2 linked regions of the Methylosinus sp. H3A genome follow. Each later gene encodes a partner of the first gene's protein in a complex. Links are inferred from orthologs where the notes say so. Each region holds a gene or a part of one and is shown on either strand. Other genes may lie near its edges. The genes, in order: groL and metK.

Region 1 (10,086 bases):
CCAAATCCCGACACATGTCGGAAAGCAGCGGATTCGGCTGTCGCTAACGCGACACTTTGACGCGAAGCGCAGAGCCCCGCGGAGGAAGGCCCTTCCGCCTTCGAATATCCGCGGCGCGCGCGGGGTTTTCAGGGCCGATTACGCCTTTGGGCGTGGGGTCGCGGCGCGCTGGCGCGACAATTGCCTGCCGGCGCGGCATGAGCGACCTCACCCCTGAAAACGATCTCGTGGACTTCGGCGAGCTTTCGCCAGCCGTCAACGAACTGTTGCAAAAAGGCGTCCTGGCCTATCGGAGCGACCGCGCCCGCGCGGACGAATTGTTCCGGGAGGCGCTCGATCTGTCTCCCCATGAACTGCCAGCCTATTACTGCCTTTATAAGATTCATACTTATATGGGAAACTTGGAGGTCGCTTGGGCGGTCGCCAATCAGGGGCTCGCCGAGGCGACCCGCCAGGCCGGCTGGTCGCTCGATCCACGGCTCTGGCCGCCGAAAGAAACGGCGCCGGGCTCGGCTGAACGCTTCGCATTGTACACTTTGAAGGCGCTGAGCTTCATTCAGCTCAAACGCGGCAATAAAGCAGAGGCGATGCAGAATCTTGGGATTTTGGAGATTTTGGATCCCTGCGGATATGTCGGCTGGACAGTGATCTATGAGCTCGCGCAAGGCGTTGCCTGACGGGATCGGCGCGCGCGCGGGCGCCCCGCGGCCATCGGCATGTAGAATTTGTCACGGTAACGGCACGTTAGTTGCTAAACATTCCAGGGTGAACTATCGATTCCCGCGGAACGTCAGGCACGTCTATGGGATACGAAGCTGGAAGCAGCATGAACACGGCTCAGGCTCGCGCGTTCGACCCGAGCGAATCTGCTCTCGTCGGAATCTACGAAATCTCGAAGCTGTTGGCGTCGCCCAACCGGCTCGAAAAGACGCTGGCGGGGGTGTTGGCGCTTCTGTCGAGCTTTCTCGACATGCGGCACGGCCTCATCGCTCTGCTCGACACGCATGGCGACCCGGAAGTGGTCGTCGGCTCTGGTTGGAGCGAGGTGAACGCCAAAAAATTCTTCGAACATCTCCCGGAGCGGGCGGTCGGCCAGATCGTGGCCACGAAAATGCCGCTGGTGGTCGAGAACGTCGCCGCCTCTCCTTTGTTCGAGGGAACCGATCTCTCCGAATGGGGTCCGACCGATGGTCAGCCTTTCTCGCTGATCGGCGTGCCGATCAAGGAAGGTGACGCGGTCGTCGGCACTTTGACGGTCGATCGCGTTTATAGCGACCGATCCTCGGTTCGCTTCGATCATGATGTCCGATTCCTGACAATGATCGCCAATCTGGTGGGGCAGACTCTGCGCCTCCATAAGCTGATCGGTCGCGATCGCGATCGGCTGATGCAGGAGAAAGCCCGTCTCGAAAAGGGCGAGCGGCCCGCGCATATCGAGGCGAGGCTGGACGGCATCAAGGGAATCGTCGGCGAAAGTCCGGCGGTACGCGCTGTCGTCGACAAGATTCGCATCGTCGCCAAGGCGAAGTCGACCGTGCTGTTGCGCGGCGAGTCCGGCACCGGCAAGGAGCTGTTCGCGGCCGCGATCCACAATCTCTCGCCGCGGCAGAGCAAGCCTTTCGTCAAGCTGAACTGCGCCGCCCTGCCGGAGAGCGTGCTCGAATCCGAATTATTCGGCCATGAGCGCGGAGCCTTCACCGGCGCGGCCGCCTTACGCAAAGGGCGGTTCGAGCTGGCGGACGGAGGCACGCTGTTTCTGGACGAGATCGGCGACATCACGCCCGCTTTCCAGGCCAAGCTGCTGCGCGTGCTTCAGGAAGGCGAGTTCGAGCGCGTCGGCGGCACGCGGACGATGAAGGTCGACGTGCGTTTCGTCTGCGCCACTAACCGCAATCTGGAAGAGGCGGTGCAGAAGGGCGAGTTCCGCGCCGATCTCTACTATCGCATCAGCGTGGTGCCGATTTTTCTGCCGCCCCTGCGCGAGCGCAAAGGCGATCTTGCGCCGCTGGCCAATGAATTCCTGCGGCGCTTCAACAGCGAGCAGAATGTCCATCTGACCCTGTCCGACTCGGCGATGGAAGTGCTCAACGAATGCAACTTCCCGGGCAATATTCGCGAGCTCGAGAACTGCGTCTATCGCACCGCGACTCTGGCGCGCAACGAGGGGATCGTCGACAAGGACTTCTCCTGCCGCAATGACGGCTGCTTGTCCTCGGTTCTGTGGAACGGCTCGCGGGAATCGACGATCGGCGGACTCCATTCGGCGAGCTTCACGCCTTTGCCGATCGTTTCCAAGGCTCCGCCGCCGCCCCCGCCGCCGGCGCGGCCTCCGGTGGTTCGGCCGCCGGTCGAGGAACCTGCTCCGGTCGTCGCCGCGCAACCCGCCGCAGCCTGTCCGGGCGCCGAAAACTGCACGGTCATCGAGACCGATCACCGATCGGATCGCGACAAGCTCATCGAGGCGATGGAGCAGGCTGGATGGGTGAAGGCCAAAGCGGCCCGCCTGCTCGGCTTGACGCCCCGGCAGATCGGCTATGCGTTGCAAAAATACGATATCCCTGTAAAGAAGTTCTGATACGAGGAAAGAAGACGGCTCGCCAATGGCCGCAGAACCAGAAAGAATAAGCGACGATCCGCTGGACTGGCGTGGTCGCCCCATCCGCTGCAGGGAATGCTCCCATGTGGCGCTCAATCTCGAGGGGCTGTGCCGCAAGGGAACAGCCTGCGTGCGCGACCGGCGAGCCAAACGCGTCGATCTCTTCTTCCGCGGACATCCGCATCTCGCGGACGCCTATCTCGATCACGTCTATTTCGAAGTGCGCGCGCGCGCGGCGCGCTATGCTTCGGTCCTGCGGCTCCCGCCTTTGCTCGACGATCCAGAGCCCGAGGTGCGCGCCACAGCGGCCTCGCGCCTGCCGGCGTCGCGCATCGCCCGTCTCGCGCATGATCCAGAGCCGCGGGTTCGTATCGTCATCGCCAATCGGCTCGAGGGCGCGGCGCTGCTCGCAATGTATTCCGACCAGGATTATCTGGTCCGCATCCACGTCGTCCGCCGAATCTCGCCGGATTTGCTTCCGATCGCCGTCCATGACGAGGATCCGGAAGTGCGGCGTTGGGTGGCGCGTCGCATTCCTTTGGATAGGCTGCATCTTCTCGTCAAAGACCCGGAGCCGCTGGTGCGGCTCGTCGTCGCCGAGCGCCTTCCTGAGGATCGTCTCGACGCGATGAGCAAAGACGAGGATTTGCGCATTCGCTTCACCATCGCGGAACGATGCCCACGCGAGATGCTGCGCTCCTTCCTCGATGACGAGGACGAATTGGTGCGCGCCTGCGCGCAAACCCGACTGGAAAGCGACTGACCAGCCATGGTCGGATGGCTTCCGTCCCTGCCGGCCGGCTCTCTATAAAAAAAAGCAATCCAGAGCCGGAGCGCCCCTGGATTGCGTGGTCGAAAACGAGATTTTCGGGCCGCTTCAGACCGGCCGATTCTCGTTGCGATTGCGCACCGGGCCCATCACAGCCAGCCCCTGCTCATAGGTGATCTTCTCGAACGTCTGATCGAAGGCGATGCCGGCATTGGCGACGGCGTCGATCTTGCCGCCGATCGACAGCTTCTTCAGATCGTTCTTCTCGATGTAGAAGAGCTCGAGCAGCTCGTTATAGACCGTCGATTCGTCGATCGGCAGGACATAGAAATTAATGCCGTCGATCTCGACCTGATATTTGCTGAGCAAGTCGATGTTGTTGGCGAAGATGAAATATTTGCCGGTCGGGCTGAGCAGGCCCTTCAGCACTTCGGCGACATTCGCGAGATGCTCGAAGGAGAGAAGCCACTGCGCGAAGAAGTCGAAAGTCGGTTTGCCGGCGTCCGCCACCGCGATCACCTGATCGGAGCACAGTTCCGGCGGACGCGCCTCGTCGGCGAACTGCTGGGCGAATTTCAACGCCAGCTTGCCGCGGAAACCAAAACGCCCCGCCTTTTCGGTCGGGCCCTTATGGACCGGGCTGAGCAGCCGCTTCTGCTGGTCCAAAGTCGAAAACGCCGTATCAGTGATGCTTGTCATGTTGGTTACCCGGATCGTTACGTAGCCAATCCGCCAGTTTGGCGAAGTTCTGCTTCAATGTGTCTCGCACTCTCACATCATCGACCACCTCTTCGAGCGCGCCCGTCATGCAGGTCATCCACGCGTCGCGCTCGGCGGGTCCGATCGCGAAGCCCATGTGACGCATGCGCAGCCGGGGGTGTCCCCGCTGCTCCGAATAGCTCTTGGGTCCGCCCAGCCATTCGGCCAGATAGAGCTTCAGAACCGCCTTGGTGGGGCCGAGATCCACCGCATGCATCGCGCGAATGTCACGCGCCTGCGGCAGAACGTCCATATTGCGATAGAACGCCTCGACGAGGCGATCGACCGCTTCCTGGCCGCCGATGACGTCGAATGCGGTCTTTGTCGTTTGCACGGCGTCCATTGTCATGCCTCGCGAGCTAGCAATTCATATGCCGACGCCTGGGCCTAGCGCGCTGCACGCGATTGCGCAACGACGCCCCGCGGAATGGGCCGCCGGAATCGGCGCAGATGGAAGCGCCGCCCGAATCCTGCCGCGACATGAGAATAATAAGGCAGAGCAAGACACAATTTTATGCATTTACGGCTCGGGCGCCCGAATTCGGCGCTGCTCGCCCTTGACAGGGCGGGGCGCCGCTTCCTATTTCATCGCTAGCCTGTTGGCACTCGTCACCCCTGAGTGCTAATAGGCATTTTACGCAATCTTTCGCCCGTGCGCTCCGGCCGGGCTCTGCAACGCAAGGAAGACGACATGGCGTTCCGTCCCCTCCACGACCGGGTCGTGGTCAAGCGCCTCGAAGGCGAAGACAAGACCAAAGGCGGCATCATCATTCCCGACACCGCGAAAGAGAAGCCCGCCGAGGGCAAGATCATCGCCGTCGGCCCCGGCTCCCGCGACGAGAGCGGCAAGCTCGTCGCCCTCGACGTCAAGGAAGGCGACCGCGTGCTGTTCGGCAAATGGTCCGGCACCGAGGTCAAGATCGACGGGGAAGATCTCCTCATCATGAAAGAAAGCGACATTCTGGGCGTCATCGCCTGATCCGGCCGACCCTCGCCCAATCCTTCTTCCAACGGAGCTGAACGACAATGGCAGCCAAGGACATTCGCTTTTCCTCCGACGCGCGCGACCGTATTCTGCGCGGCGTCGACATCCTCGCCAATGCGGTGAAGGTCACGCTCGGCCCCAAGGGCCGCAACGTCGTCATCGAGAAGAGCTTCGGCGCTCCGCGCATCACCAAGGACGGCGTCACCGTCGCCAAGGAGATCGAGCTCGCCGACAAATTCGAGAATCTCGGCGCCCAGCTCGTTCGTGAGGTGGCCTCCAAGCAGAACGACACCGCCGGCGACGGCACCACGACGGCGACCGTCCTCGCCGCCGCCATCGCCCGTGAAGGCGCCAAGGCCGTCGCGGCCGGCCTCAACCCGCAGGATCTCAAGCGCGGCATCGACCTCGCGGTCGAGGCGGTGGTCGCCGATCTGAAGAAGAACTCCAAGAAGGTCACCTCCAACGACGAGATCGCCCAGGTCGGCACCATCTCGGCCAATGGCGACAGCTACATCGGCCAGGAGATCGCCAAGGCGGTGCAGAAGGTCGGCAATGAGGGCGTGATCACGGTGGAGGAGGCCAAGAGCCTCGACTCCGAGACGGTCATCGTCGAGGGCCTGCAGTTCGACCGCGGCTATCTCTCGCCTTACTTCATCACCAACGCCGAGCGTCTCGTCGCGGAGCTCGAGGATCCCTACATCCTCATCCACGAGAAGAAGCTGTCGACTCTGCAGCCGCTGCTGCCGATCCTCGAGGCCGTTGTGCAGACCGGCAAGCCGCTGCTCATCATCGCCGAGGACGTCGAGGGCGAGGCTCTGGCCACGCTCGTCGTCAACAAGCTGCGCGGCGGCCTGAAGATCGCGGCCGTGAAGGCCCCGGGCTTCGGCGATCGTCGCAAGGCTCAGCTCGAGGACATCGCCATTCTGACGGGCGGTCAGGTCGTCTCCGAGGATCTCGGCATCAAGCTCGAGAGCGTCACGCTGCCCCTGCTCGGCAAGGCCAAGCGCATTCGCATCGACAAAGAGAACACGACGATCATCGACGGCGCCGGCGAGAAGAAGGACATCGAGGCCCGCGTCGCCCAGATCAAGGCGCAGGTCGAGGAGACCACCTCGGACTATGACCGCGAGAAGATGCAGGAGCGTCTCGCCAAGCTCGCGGGCGGCGTCGCGGTGATCCGCGTCGGCGGCGCGACCGAGGTCGAGGTCAAGGAGAAGAAGGACCGCGTCGACGACGCGCTGAACGCCACCCGCGCCGCGGTGCAGGAAGGCATTTCGCCCGGCGGCGGCGTCGCGCTGCTGCGCGCTATCGCCGCTCTCGCCGATGTCAAGGTCGCCAATTCCGACCAGCAGACCGGCGTCGCGATCGTCCGCAAGGCGATCCAGGCTCCGGCCCGTCAGATCGTCGACAACGCCGGCGGAGACGGCGCGGTCGTGGTCGGCAAGCTGCTCGAGTCCACGGACTATAATTACGGCTATGACGCCCAGACCGGCGAATATGGCGATCTGGTGAAGCTCGGCATCATCGACCCGACCAAGGTCGTGCGCACGGCGCTGCAGGACGCGTCCTCGATCGCCGGCCTCATCGTCACCACCGAGGCGACGATCACCGAGCAGCCGAAGAAGGACAGCGGTCCGGCTCTGCCGCCCGGCGGCGGCATGGGCGGCATGGATTTCTGATTTTCCATCCCCGACCAGTCGAAGAAGGCCCCGGAGCAATCCGGGGCCTTTTTTGTCGCGTCCACGAGCATGTGCGTCGCCGCACGGCCAAGCGCGCCGAAACGCCCGAAAAGAGAGATGTTCCCGATCGAAGCGCCTCCGGGCGTCGAGATCGGGCGGCACAGAAAGCGGCGACATATCGCCGCCCTCGCTCACAAGGGTCTCACGAAAATGTTCAAGCGCTCGATTTTCGCACTCGGCCTCGTCGTCGCCGCCAGCGGCTCCGCCTCCGCCGTGATCTCGCCCAATGGCGTTTCTCTGAATGGCTTCTCGACGAACGGCCTGCACCTCAACGCCCTCACCTCGAATGCGTTGACCGAAAATGCGCTCACCGCCAACGGATTGCATGTGAACGCGCTCACGGCCAATGCGCTGACGTCGAACGCCCTGGTGGAGAATTCGCTCGTGCAGAACGCTCTGACCCAGAACGCTCTGGTCGACAATGGCGTGAAATTCAATGGCGTGGCCACCAGCCCGCTCTCCAATGACGGATTGCGCGTCATCGCGATCGAATTGCCGGCTCCCGCGCAGACCGACAAGTAATCTTTACAGGCGCAGGAGGGCCGGTCCGCGCCGGCTTTCCTGCGGCTCTTCGAAAGCGTCGCATCATGCAGAACAGACTCTTCGCCGCGCTATCGGTCGCCTTCGTGGCGGCGACGTCCCCCCTTGCGGCTGCGGAGCTCGAGCTTCTGGACGTGCAGGGAACGCAGTTCGAGGCGCGGCTCTCCGACGGGCGGGTGCTCCATTCGCCCGATCTCGTCGGCGCGACGCTCACTGTCGCCAAAGGCGCCGGAGCGATGAAGATTCGCATCGACGCCGTCGAACGTGATCCCGGCGACCTCCAGCGGGCCGTCCCGCCGTCGGAGGCGGTCATGCTGCACAGCCTCTCCTTCCAGGGACCGGACGGCGAATGGAAGAATCTCTGCGATCCCGGCCCGGACGGGCGCCGCCAGGGCTTTCCCATTCCCGGCCGCGCCAAGGGCGACGGGACCATAGGCGCCGCCGAGCCCGGCGTCTTCGAGCTCACCTGCACAGGCGGGGCTCAGGGAAAGTGCGTGCGCTTCGGCTATCGCCCCTGGGAGAAGCGCGAGGATGGAACCTCCATGCGCGACGTCTACAACGCCTGCGTCCGGCTGGTGCGCGCCGATTATTCCGGCGACGGCAAGGGCACGACGCGCAACGGCCAGCCGATCGACCTTTATGATTTTCTCGGCGTGCAGACGCCCGGCAATGATCCTGGGCATGATTTCGAGGCCGGCTTCTCGCCCGCTGGCGCCGTCTGCGTTCGCCATGTCCGCGTCAAGGAGAATACGAGCCTCGAGGCGCTCGAGGCGCAAACGCCGCGCCTGAAAGGCCGCACCGGAGACATATGCACAGAGGAATTCGCGCGCGCCAATGGCGCCGTCCTTTTCGTCCGCTCTCCGCCCTGAGACGTAGCGGGCGCGACAATTGCGACATTGCAGGATCGCGCCGCCTCGTCTAGCATTATTCAGCTTCGCCCCTCGACGGGCGGAGCCGCAACGCGAGAACACGAAGGGGAGAGGCATGGCCGACCATCATCACGAGACTTCGAGCGATATGGCGGAGCACCTCGCCACCTATCACGGCTTTCTGACGATGTTGAAAGTGGGAACCGCCGCCTCAGTCGTCAGCCTGCTGCTTATGTATTTCTTCCTCGCACGCTGACAGCTCGGCGCGCTGATCGATCGGCGCGCTGATCGACCGGTTTTTCTCTACAGTTTCTGACCGAATGCGAACCGCGCGGCCATCCGGCCGCGGGGAACCGAATCTCCTCCCAACGGAGTTTCGTCAATGCGCATTGCTGTTCAATCCGAGACTGACAAGAATGAGACGCGCGTCGCCGCGACGCCGGAAACTGTCAAGAAGTTCAAAAGCCTCGGCGCGGAAGTCGTGATCCAGTCGGGGGCCGGAGCCATATCCGGCTTTTCCGACGCCGATTACGCCGCCACCGGCGCGGCGATCGCGCCGAGCGCAGCGGCCGCCTCCGACAATGCCGAAGTGGTGCTGCGCGTGCGCCGACCGGCGCCGGGCGAGCTGTCCGGCATAGCGCGCGGCGCCGCCGTCGTCGCCATCGCCGATCCTTTCGGACATGAGAAAGAGCTGGCCGCGCTCGCGCAAACCGGCGCGACGCTCTTCGCCATGGAATTCATGCCGCGCATCACCCGCGCGCAGGTCATGGATGTTCTATCCTCCCAGGCGAATATCGCCGGCTATCGCGCCGTCATCGACGCCGCCGCCGAATATAGCCGCGCCATCCCAATGATGATGACCGCGGCGGGCACGGTCCCGGCCGCCAAAATTTTCATCATGGGCGTCGGCGTCGCCGGCCTGCAGGCGATCGCCACGGCGCGCCGGCTCGGCGGCATCGGCTCGGCGACCGATGTCCGGCCCGCCACCAAGGAGCAGGTGGAATCGCTCGGCGCGAAATTCATCGCGGTCGAGAATGACGAATTCCGCCAGGCAGAGACTTCCGGCGGCTACGCCAAGGAAATGTCGCCGGAATACCAAGCCGCGCAGGCGGAGCTGGTCGCGGCGCATATCGCCAAGCAAGACATTGTGATCACCACGGCGCTGATTCCCGGCCGGCCGGCTCCGCGTCTCATTTCGGCGGCGGCGGCGCGCTCCATGCGCGCGGGCTCGGTCATCATCGATCTCGCGGCCGAGCGTGGCGGCAATTGCGAGCTGACCAAGCCCGGCGAAACGATCATCGACAATGGCGTGAAGATCGTCGGCGCGGTCAATCTCGCCGGCCGCCTGCCGGCGACGGCCTCCAGCCTCTACGCAAAAAACCTGCTCGCCTTCGTCGAGACTCTCATCTCCAAAGAGACGAAGACTCTGGCCATCGATTGGAACGACGAATTGGTGAAGGCGACGGCCCTCACCCGCGACGGCGCCGTCATCGATTCGCGATTTGCGGCTTGATCACGCCGGCCCCGCGAGGGCCGCGCGAAGAAAGGGCGTTGGCACATGGCATCCGACACGACACAGCAAATGCTCGAAACGGCCCGCCGCGCAGCCGAAGCGACGCGGCAGCTGGCCGATCAGGCGCAATCCTATTCCGATCAGCTGGCGCAAGTGGCGGCGGCGGCCTCCTCCCACGGCCTGACGGGCGGCGTCGATCCGGTCGTCTTCCGCCTCGCGATTTTCGCGCTGGCGGTTTTCGTCGGCTATTACGTCGTCTGGTCGGTGACGCCGGCGCTGCACACGCCGCTGATGTCCGTCACCAACGCCATCTCTT
Region 2 (10,041 bases), 760 kb from region 1 along the record:
CTTGCGCGCATAGCGCGACAATGACGATGCGCGCGCATCGTCCTCGAAGAAGCAGGGCAGAAGATTGGGATGGCCTGGCGCCGCCTCCCACAGAAAAGCGAGAAAGCCTTTGTTGGAAGCGACCGCCTTCCATGGCGGCTCGACGAAGCGCGTCGCGCCCATCGCCGCGGACTTGCCGAAAGAATCGGCGAACATCCACTCCCAGGGATAGAGCTTGAACAGTCGCTCGACGCGTCGCCCCAGACGATCGACGAACATCTCGCCGGAAAGGCCGATGTCGCGCATATCGATGCGCGCCGTCCACGAGCCGGCCTGCGTCGCGCAATCGGCGAGATAGGCGACATTGCCGCGATCCTCGACGCTCGCCGTCATGCAGGCGAAATGCACGGGACCGCCATCGGCGATCTCTCGCCATCGCGCGATCAGCCGATCATGCAGCGAATTGAACTGATCCGCGCCCTTCGGCAAATGGCCGCGCTCGATCATCTGCTCGAGCCAGAACCATTGCACGGCGGAGGATTCGAACAGGCTCGTCGGCGTGTCGGCGTTATATTCGAGAAGCTTGGGCGGCCCCTCTCCATCATAGGAAAAATCGAAGCGTCCGTAGAGCGAGGGATCGCGCCGCGCATGGCTCTCGGCGATGAGCGCCCATGCGTGACGCGGAATGCGCAGACGCTCGAGCGCCTGCTCGTCGGTCACGATGCCCGCGATCACCTCCTCGCAGAGCGCGGCGAGATCGGCCGTCGCCGTCTCGAGACGATCCTCGATCTCGCGCATCGAAAAAACATACCGCGCGCTCTCGTCCCAATAGGGCTCGCCGTCCGCTTGCGCGAATTGAAAGCCGATTCTTTTCGCCTCTTCGGCGAAGTCCGGCCGCGGCGGCGAAAGCTCGCGCCTCACGATCCGCCGCCATGACCCGAGCCGGCGCCGCCGAAACCGCCGAAGGAAACCGCATGGCCGGAGACGCCGCCGCCGCTCGAATTCGACGAGGACGAGAAGGACGACGAGCCGCTGGATGACGAGCCGTGCGAGGAGCTGCTCGAAGACCCGCCGCCGTGACCGCCGCCACTGCGCGATTGGCGGCATTCCTCCTGCCGCTCCCAGTCGCCTTCCTTGGCGCAATCGCGCCGACGCGCATTTTCGATCGCCGCATAGGTTCCGATCGATAGCGAGCCGGCGGCGATCAGCGCGATGACGATCGAACGCTTACGGCCTGCGGAAGGCGCGCCCGCGCCGCCGAGAAGCCCCTTCGGCGCATTGGTGACGACGGGCGGGGCCTGGCCGCGGCGTCCGAATTCCTTGCGGGGTTGCTCGGCCCGGGGGTGCTCCGCCATGGCGCCGCCTCAGGGGCTCATGCAGGCGGCGCTGAGCACGCCGGCGGAGATGGAGACGGCGCCGAGCCAGACCGCCGCGGCGATGGCGTTCTGCTCGATCGCCTGCGAGAGCCCTGGATGCGCGAGCCGCGCGAGAAGATAGGCGATGATCTGCGTGGCGAAGGCGACGAAGCCCCAGATGATGAACTCGAGCCCCGATTGCGTATTATGCACCGCGCCAGCGAGCGCGATGGCGAAGCCGATGAGGCTCCCTCCGAAGGCGATGGCCGCGGAGGCGTTGTGCTCATCGACGATGAGATCGAATTCGCAATGCGGCGTGAGCCGCGTGTAGACGACGCAGAATGCGGCGCAATAAGCGATACCCCCGAGGAAATAGGCCGCAAAGGACAGAAGGCCGGTGACGAGGTCTGCGGGCAAAGTCGGTCCTCTCGAAAATATCGAGCGGAGAGGTTAGCAGGGGCACCGTAGGAAGGAAAGCCGCAGGCCTGGGCGTGCGCGCCGTCAAAACACCCCCGCCTCCAGCCCTGCGGCCATGGCCATTCCGAGCTCATGGCAAGCGCGCTCGAACTCCTCGCGCCATTCCCCGCGAAAGATCAGCGGCTCCTGCACGGCGCGCCAGCGCAAGCCCGTCGCCACGCTCTCGACGCTGCGCCTGGCGCCGGCGCCGTCATTGCCGGCGCGGATGTAGAGCGCATAGGGACGCCCCTGCGTGCGCTCGAGGCAGGGATGATAGCAGCGGTCGAAGAAATCCTTCAGCGCGCCGCTCATATAGCCGAGATTTTCCGGCGTCCCGAGAATGAGCGCATCGGCCGCCAGCACATCCTCCGGCGTCGCGGCGAGCGGCGCGCGGGAAACGACCGCGACGCCGGCGATCTCGCGCGCGCCGGCGAGAACCGCGTCGCGCAGTCGCTCCGTGTTGGGAGACGGCGCATGGGCGAGGAGGAGCAGACGCTTACCGGCCATGGGGCGAAGAATTCTCCTTTGACCGCCACGGCTTGTGCGCCGCCGCACAGCGCGGCCTCCGCGAAGATGATAGCGCCTTTTTCCGCTCGTGCGACCCTCTAGGGCGTAGCCGTCGGACGGGCTAGAGTCCTCGCGCCACTTCGAATCGAACGGATGCCCATGGCGCAGCAATTCCTCACCCAGACCTTCTCCGACGGCTCGAGGACAGGCCCCACACTTCCACAACGCATCATCCTCGCCGAAGGCTGGACGCGCCGCGCCATCGCCTTCGCCGCCGGCGCGGTGGGCGCGCTGGCGCTGGCCCCGGTCGATTTCGCGCCGGCCATGTTCGTGACCCTGTGCGTCGCGGTCTGGCTCCTCGACGGCTCCGCGGCCGCCAGCGGCGAGAGCGGCTTCTCTTATCTCGCCGCCTCGGTCCGCCGCGCGGCGGGCGCCGGCTGGTGGCTCGGCTTCGGTTATTTTCTCGCCGGGCTCTGGTGGCTCGGCGCCGCCATGCTGGTCGAGCCCGACCAATTCGCCTGGGCGCTGCCGCTCGCCGTCATCGGCGCGCCGGCGGTCCTCGCCCTTTTTCCGGCGCTGGGCTTCGCGCTGGCGCGGGCGCTGTGGTCGGGCGGCTCGGCGCGCGTCTTCGCGCTCGCGGCCGGCCTCGGCGCCTCGGAGTTTCTGCGCGGCCATATCTTCACCGGCTTCCCCTGGAATGATTTCGGCATGGCGCTCGCCGCCATCCCCTTCCTCGATCAGACGGCGGCGCTCGTCGGCCTGCATGGGCTCGATATTCTCGCGGTGATCGTGTTCGCCGCGCCGGCGACGCTCGCCGACGGCCGGCGACGCCTCACCCCGGCCGTCGTCGCCGCGCTCGTCCTCGCCATCGCGATGGCGGGCTATGGCGCGCTGCGGCTCGCGTCGGGCAAAACGGAATATGTCGAGGACGTGAAATTGCGGCTGATGCAGCCGAACCTTCCGCAGGACGCCAAATTCAAGCCCGAGAACGGCCCGGCGATCCTGAGCCGCTATCTCGAGCTGTCCGACCGCGCCGTCGCGCCCGGCCGCTCCGGCGTCGCCGACGCGACCCATCTGATCTGGCCGGAATCGGCTTTCCCCTTCATTCTCTCGCGCGATCCGGACGCGCTGGCGCGAATCGCCGCGACCATGCGCGGCGCGGTTCTCGTCACCGGCGCCGCACGCGCCGAAGAAGACGGGCGCCGCGAGAACGGCAGGCGCCGCACGAAAATCTTCAATTCGGTCCTGGCCGTGCAAGGCGGCCGCATCGTCGCCGCCTATGACAAGATCCATCTCGTGCCGTTCGGCGAATATCTGCCGCTTTCGAAACTGCTCGCGCCGCTCGGCGTCACGCAGCTCGTCCCCGGAATCTGGGACGAGGGGACCGGCCCGCGGCGGTTCGCCGCGCCCGGCCTGCCGCTCGCCGCGCCGCTGGTCTGCTATGAGGCGATCTTTCCGGGCGAGACGGTCGCGGCCGGCGGCGAGCGGCCGCAATGGCTGCTCAATGTGACCAATGACGGCTGGTTCGGCGCGACGAGCGGCCCCTATCAACATTTCGCGCAGGCGCGACTGCGAAGCATCGAAGAAGGCCTGCCCTTGGCGCGCGTCGCCAACACGGGGATTTCCGCGGTCGTCGACCCCTATGGGCGCGTTCTCGAGCGCCTGCCGCTCGGCGTCGACGGAGTCATCGACGCGCGCCTGCCGCGAGCCGCGGAGGCGCCGCCTTTCGCGGCCCATCCTTTTCGCTGGACTTCAACGCTTTGGTTCTTCACAATAATTTTCGCCCTGTTCGGACGCTTTCGCGGCCTCGCAGGTTTGACTGCGTTCCGAGCCGGTGCTTAATGAAACACCCCTCGAAATCGCGGCCAATGCGTCCGCGCCAGCCCTTGGCTCGGCGAAACTCCGCTTAAGATCAGCCCCTTCGACAAAAGGCCGGACAGTCATGAGCAAAAGGAACCAGTCGCAGTGAAAAAGGCGCCCGATCCGATCGACCGGCACGTCGGAAGTCGCGTGCGCATGCAGCGCATTCTGATGAAAATGAGCCAAGAGAAGCTCGGGGAGGCGCTGGGCCTGACATTCCAGCAAGTGCAGAAATACGAAAAAGGCACAAACCGCATCGGCGCGAGCCGGCTGCAACAGATTTCGAAGTCGCTGAACGTGCCGCCCTCCTTCTTCTTCGAAGGCGCGCCGTCCACCCAGCCCGCCGGAGACGGCTTCGCCGAGGAATCGTCCTCGCAATATGTCGTCGATTTCCTCTCGACGGCGGAGGGCCTCCATCTCAACCGCGCCTTCGCCCGCATCAAGGATCCCAAGGTACGCAAACGCGTGATCGACCTGATCTCGACGCTCGCCGATCAGGACGAAGCCGCCAAGGAGCCGGTCGCCGCCGATCCGGTCGCCAAATAGGCGGCGTCTCGACGATCAGAGTTCTCTATAAAGAACATTTTGCCGCAGACGGCTTGACGAAACGAACGACCCCTGTCTTGATTTAGACGAGTGGAAGGGTCTGTCCGCCAGTAAGCGGCGGGTCGGCGATTGGACGGAGATCGAATGTGACACGACAGAACTATCTTTTCACCAGCGAGTCGGTTTCGGAAGGCCATCCCGACAAGGTATGCGACCGTATTTCCGATGAAATCGTCGATTTGTTTTTTCGCGAGGGCGCCAAATTCGGCGTCGACCCCTATCAGATCCGCGTGGCCGCCGAGACGCTCGCCACCACCAATCGCGTCGTGATCGCCGGCGAGGTGCGCGGCCCCGCCATCCCCAAGGAGCAGATCGTCGACGTCGCCCGCAAGGCGATCAAATCCATCGGCTATGAGCAGGCCGGCTTCCATTGGCAGAACGCCGATGTCGAAGTGCTGCTGCACGCGCAATCGGCCGATATCGCCCAGGGCGTCGACGCCGCCGGCAATAAGGACGAAGGCGCGGGCGATCAAGGCATCATGTTCGGCTATGCGGTGCGCGAGACGCCCGACCTGCTGCCGGCCCCCATTTATTACGCGCATAAAATCCTCGAGAAGCTCGCCCACGCCCGCCACAGCGGCAAGGAGAAAGGCCTCGGCCCCGACGCCAAGAGCCAGGTCACTCTGCGCTACGAGAACGGCAAGCCGGTCGAGGCCACGCAGATCGTGCTCTCGCACCAGCACACCGACGAGAATCTCACGCCGCAGGACATTCGCGCCATCGTCGAGCCCTATATCCTCGAAGCGCTGCCCGCGGGCTTTGTGACGAAGGAGACGGTGTGGCACGTCAATCCGACCGGCAAGTTCCACATTGGCGGCCCGGACGGCGACGCCGGCCTCACCGGCCGCAAGATCATTGTGGACACCTATGGCGGAGCGGCTCCCCACGGCGGCGGCGCCTTCTCCGGCAAGGATCCGACCAAGGTGGACCGCTCGGCCGCCTACGCCGCCCGCTATCTGGCCAAGAACATCGTGGCGGCCGGCCTCGCCGACCGCGCGACGCTGCAGCTCTCCTACGCCATCGGCGTCGCCGAGCCGCTGTCGATCTATGTCGATCTGCACGGCACCGGCCAAGTGCCCGAGGACAAGGTCGAGGCGGTGCTGCCGCAGATTCTGCGCTTGTCGCCGCGCGGTATTCGCGAGCATCTGCAGCTCAACAAGCCGATCTACGCCCGCACCTCGGCCTATGGCCATTTCGGCCGCACGCCGGACGAGGAAGGCGGATTCTCCTGGGAGCGCACCGACCTCGCCGAGGCGCTGAAGGCGCACTTCTCCTGACGAGTGTAATCGGCCAAGTCCCGATGAGCGCAATCGGCGAAGACGACGGCGCCATGAATGAGACCGACAGCGGCGCGCCCCTTGTGGCGCGCCGCCTCTACGGGCGCAGCAAGGGCAAGGCCCTGCGCGCCGGCCAGGCGCGTCTGCTTCAGGATCTCTTGCCGAAGCTGACGCTGGACCTCTCGGCGCCCTGCCCTTCGGCGGCGAGCCTATTTTCGGCCCCCGTCCAGCACGTTTTTCTCGAGATCGGCTTCGGCGGCGGCGAGCATCTCGTCGCGGCCGCGGCGGCGCGCCCCGATGTCGGCTTCATCGGCTGCGAGCCCTTCGTGAATGGAATGGCCAAGCTCCTCGCCAGAATCGACGCGCTGGGCCTCGCCAATATCCGCCTCCATCAGGGCGACGCGGCCGAGGTCATCGGCTGGCTGCCGCGAGCGAGCCTCGGCCGGACCTTCCTCTTCTACCCGGACCCATGGCCCAAGCGCCGCCACCGCAAGCGGCGTTTCGTCGCGAAGGAGACATTGGACGCGCTCGCGCGGGTGATGACGCCGGGCGCGCAATTGCGTTTTGCGACAGACATCGACGATTATGCCGGCTGGGCGCTGGCGCGCGTCCGGGACGCCACGGATTTTGCATGGACCGCGGCGACGTCGGCGGACTGGCTCACGCCCTGGGAGGGTTGGACGCAGACGAAATACGAGGCGAAAGCGATGGCGGCCGGACGCAAACCGGTCTATCTGACTTTCGTGAGGCGTTGAGGACGCGAGCGACGGCTGGCGGGCGAGTGACGCCCAGCGGGAGAGCGTGCGGGAGACGGTGCGATGGCGGCGGAACTGACGGCGCAAGACGACACCCGGGCGACCGAGACGACGACGGCGACATTTCGCGCCGACGTTCTGGAGGCGTCGCTGCGCCAGCCCGTGCTCGTCGATTTCTGGGCGCCCTGGTGCGAGCCCTGCAAGCAGCTCGCGCCTGCCCTGGAGCGGGCGGTGAAAGCCGCCGACGGACGGGTGAAGCTCGTCAAGATGAATATCGACGAGCATCCGGAGATCGCCGGCCAGCTCGGCGTGAAATCCATTCCCGCCGTGGTCGCCTTCCAGCGCGGCCGGCCGGCTGACGGCTTCGTCGGCGCGCTGCCGGAGAAGCAGCTGCGCGGCTTTATCGAGCGGCTCGCCGGCCCGCTCGAGGACGAGGGAACCGACGCTTTTCTCACCGCCGAGGCGCTGATCGGCGAGGGCCAGCTGGAGGCCGCCGAGGCGATCCTGCTCGAGCTCGTCGGAGAGACCCCGCCCTTCGCCAAAGCGGCGGCCGAACTCACCCGCCTCTATGTGGAGCAAGACCGTCTCGCAGACGCGCAGGCACTGCTCGACGGCCTGCCCGCCCCAACGCGCGCGGACCCGCTCGTCGCCGCAGCGGCGGCGTCGCTCGAGAATGCGCTCGCCGCCTCCGATCTCGGCGAGATCGACGAGCTCCAAAAGCGCGTCGGCTTCGATCCGGACGATCTGCAGGCGCGCTTCGATCTCGCCCTCGCGCTCAACGCCAAGGGCAAGCGCGACGAGGCCGCCACCGCGCTCCTTGACATCATCCGAAAGGACCGTAGTTGGAGCGACGACGGGGCGCGGAAGCAACTCATCCAGTTCTTCGACGCCTGGGGGCCGCTCGACCAAGCGACCATAGGCGCGCGGCGGCGCCTGTCGTCGCTGCTGTTCTCCTGATCCGAGCGAGTTTCTCGAGGAGTGGCGGCGATCGCCGCTGACCGACATGAGCGTCAATCAACCCTATAAAGATGCGAACGCATTGCCGGACGTCGTTCCGGTGTTTCCGCTGACCCGCGCGCTGCTGCTGCCGCGCGGCGAGCTGCCGCTCAACATATTCGAGCCGCGCTATCTGGCGATGGTCGACGACGCCATCGCCTCGCAGCGCGTCATCGGCATGATCCAGCCTCTGCCGGGTCAGGACGAGCGCGAGCAGACCCCGATCCTGCACCGTATCGGCTGCGCCGGACGCATCACGCGATTCTCCGAGACCGGCGACGGCCGCTATCTCATTTCCCTCACCGGGATCGCGCGCTTCCGCATAGAGGAAGAGCTGCCGGCGACGCTGGCCTATCGGACCTGCCGGGTCAGCTATGACGATTTCCTGATCGATCTCGAGCCCGGCGCCGGCGAGGCCGACGTCGATCGCACGGGGATGATCCGCATGCTGCGCGAATTCGCCGACGGCTCGCAGCTCGACGTCGATTGGACCAGCATAGACGCCGCCCCCAACGAGGCGCTGGTGAATGCGCTCGCGATGATGAGCCCCTTCGGCGCCAATGAGAAGCAAGCGCTGCTCGAGGCGGTCGACCTGCGCTCGCGCGCCGAGATTCTCGTCGCGCTGGCCGAGCTCGATCTGGCGCAGAACAGCGACGATCCGCCGCAATTTCATTAGAGATTATTTCCGCCGCTGCGGCATATACCGCTTCTGACTTGCAGAAAGGCGCCACGATGAGCGACAAATCCGAGAAGCCCGCGAGCGAAGGCGAGGACGCTTCCGCATCCAAAGCGACGAAGGTCGATCCGCGCCTTTTGGAGATTTTGGTCTGCCCGCTCACCAAATCGACGCTGGAATATGACGCCGAGCGGCAGGAGCTGATCTCCCGCTCCGCGCGGCTCGCCTATCCGATCCGCGACGGCATTCCCATCATGCTGCCGGAGGAGGCGCGGCCGGTCGACTGATCCGCATGGACGCCCCCCACCCCACGCATGAGCTGCTCGCGCTGCTCGACCTCGAGCCCCTCGGCGAGGACGTCTTCCGCGGCTACAGCCGGTCCCGCAGCCCGCGCGTCTATGGCGGGCAGGTCGTGGGACAGGCGCTGGTCGCCGCGCAGCGGACGGTCCCGCCCGAGCGGCCGGCCCATTCGCTGCACGCCTATTTCATCCTGCCCGGCGATCCGCACGCGCCGATCGATTTTGCGGTCGAACGTCTGCGCGACGGCAGGAGCTTCACGACCCGGCGCTGCGTGGCCCGCCAGCGCGGGCGGACGATTTTCTCCATGGAGGCGTCGTTCCAGATCGACGAGCCCGGCCTCGAGCATGCGTTCCCGGCGCCGCAGGCCCCCCCTCCCGAGAGCCTGCCGACGAAGAATGCGCTGGCCGAGCGCTTCGCCGAATTCCTGCCGCCGGGCGCCACCGAATGCATCGCCGGATCTCCGGCGGTGGATATACGCGTCGTCGATCCACACGCCTATTTTTCGAACACTGCGAAGGCGGACGCGAAGCAGTTCATCTGGTTTCGACTGGTCGACCGCATCGGCGACGATCTGGCGACGCACCAATCCGTGCTCGCCTATCTCTCGGATATGACGCTGCTGAACACTGCGCTCATCGCGCATGGACGCTCGATCTTCGACGATCGCTTGCAGGTCGCGAGCCTCGACCACGCCTTGTGGCTCCATCGGCCGTTCCGCATCGACGAATGGATGCTCTACGCCCAGGACAGCCCCACCGCCGCCGGCGCGCGGACGCTCACGCGCGGAATGATCTTCTCCAAGGATGGACGTCTCATCGCCTCGGTGGCGCAGGAGGGACTGATCCGCGATCTCTCAATCGAAACTCGAGCAGACCGCTGATTATTTAATAGGCGCCTGCCGCCTTTTTCCAGGCGCCTTCTCTCGCGTCCGCCTGCTGAGCCCCTGCGACGGCGCCGGGCGGAAAACCCTTGTCCTGCGCACTGCCCGCCTCCTGCGGCTCTTCGCCACGGAATTGATTTGATTTGCAGTTCTTTTCTGTTTCGTGTCGCCCCGCGAAACCGCGCGGTGGCTGGCACGGCATTTGAAAGCTCGCGGCCTGAGCACAACGGTGCTCATCATGGCCCTCGCCACATTGGGCGCCGTCTCGCAGGGCGAGCCGTCACAGCCATGAAGGTCCAGAACAACAGGATAGGCAGATGAAAATCGTGACAGCGATCATCAAGCCCTTCAAGCTCGATGAGGTCCGTGACGCGCTGACGAACATCGGCGTCCA

Evidence for each region.
Region 2: the proteins of groL (region 1) and metK are in contact, whole or in part, in a cryo-EM structure (PDB 8P4O), measured with the Escherichia coli proteins. The link is inferred for Methylosinus sp. H3A from one-to-one orthologs.

Annotation. Positions count from the first base shown.
Region 1 is NZ_JADNQW010000005.1:2,069,673-2,079,758, reverse strand. The notes cover bases 4,503-7,469. They hold groL (chaperonin GroEL), read left to right. Parts: upstream 4,503-5,150; coding sequence 5,151-6,788; downstream 6,789-7,469. Other genes in these bases: IY145_RS12710 (ADYC domain-containing protein), read left to right, coding at 7,436-7,469; IY145_RS12715 (hypothetical protein), read left to right, coding at 6,906-7,370; groES (co-chaperone GroES), read left to right, coding at 4,816-5,103. In the rest of the region: IY145_RS12750 (hypothetical protein), read left to right, coding at 198-677; nif-specific transcriptional activator NifA, read left to right, coding at 803-2,575; IY145_RS12740 (4Fe4S-binding leucine-rich repeat protein), read left to right, coding at 2,601-3,359; IY145_RS12735 (hypothetical protein), read right to left, coding at 3,474-4,064; IY145_RS12730 (group II truncated hemoglobin), read right to left, coding at 4,048-4,467; more of IY145_RS12710, read left to right, coding at 7,470-8,257; IY145_RS12705 (aa3-type cytochrome c oxidase subunit IV), read left to right, coding at 8,373-8,513; IY145_RS12700 (Re/Si-specific NAD(P)(+) transhydrogenase subunit alpha), read left to right, coding at 8,640-9,770; IY145_RS12695 (NAD(P) transhydrogenase subunit alpha), read left to right, coding at 9,816-10,086.
Region 2 is NZ_JADNQW010000005.1:2,824,991-2,835,031, reverse strand. Bases 4,023-6,944 are described here. They hold metK (methionine adenosyltransferase), read left to right. Parts: upstream 4,023-4,849; coding sequence 4,850-6,040; downstream 6,041-6,944. Other genes in these bases: IY145_RS16105 (co-chaperone YbbN), read left to right, coding at 6,859-6,944; trmB (tRNA (guanosine(46)-N7)-methyltransferase TrmB), read left to right, coding at 6,094-6,795; IY145_RS16120 (helix-turn-helix domain-containing protein), read left to right, coding at 4,263-4,703; lnt (apolipoprotein N-acyltransferase), read left to right, coding at 4,023-4,139. In the rest of the region: IY145_RS16145 (glutathionylspermidine synthase family protein), read right to left, coding at 1-900; IY145_RS16140 (hypothetical protein), read right to left, coding at 897-1,334; IY145_RS16135 (DUF350 domain-containing protein), read right to left, coding at 1,344-1,751; IY145_RS16130 (flavodoxin family protein), read right to left, coding at 1,836-2,297; more of lnt, read left to right, coding at 2,457-4,022; more of IY145_RS16105, read left to right, coding at 6,945-7,752; IY145_RS16100 (LON peptidase substrate-binding domain-containing protein), read left to right, coding at 7,799-8,467; IY145_RS16095 (Trm112 family protein), read left to right, coding at 8,524-8,754; IY145_RS16090 (acyl-CoA thioesterase II), read left to right, coding at 8,760-9,647; IY145_RS16085 (P-II family nitrogen regulator), read left to right, coding at 9,965-10,041. UniProt on the Escherichia coli protein: Catalyzes the formation of S-adenosylmethionine (AdoMet) from methionine and ATP.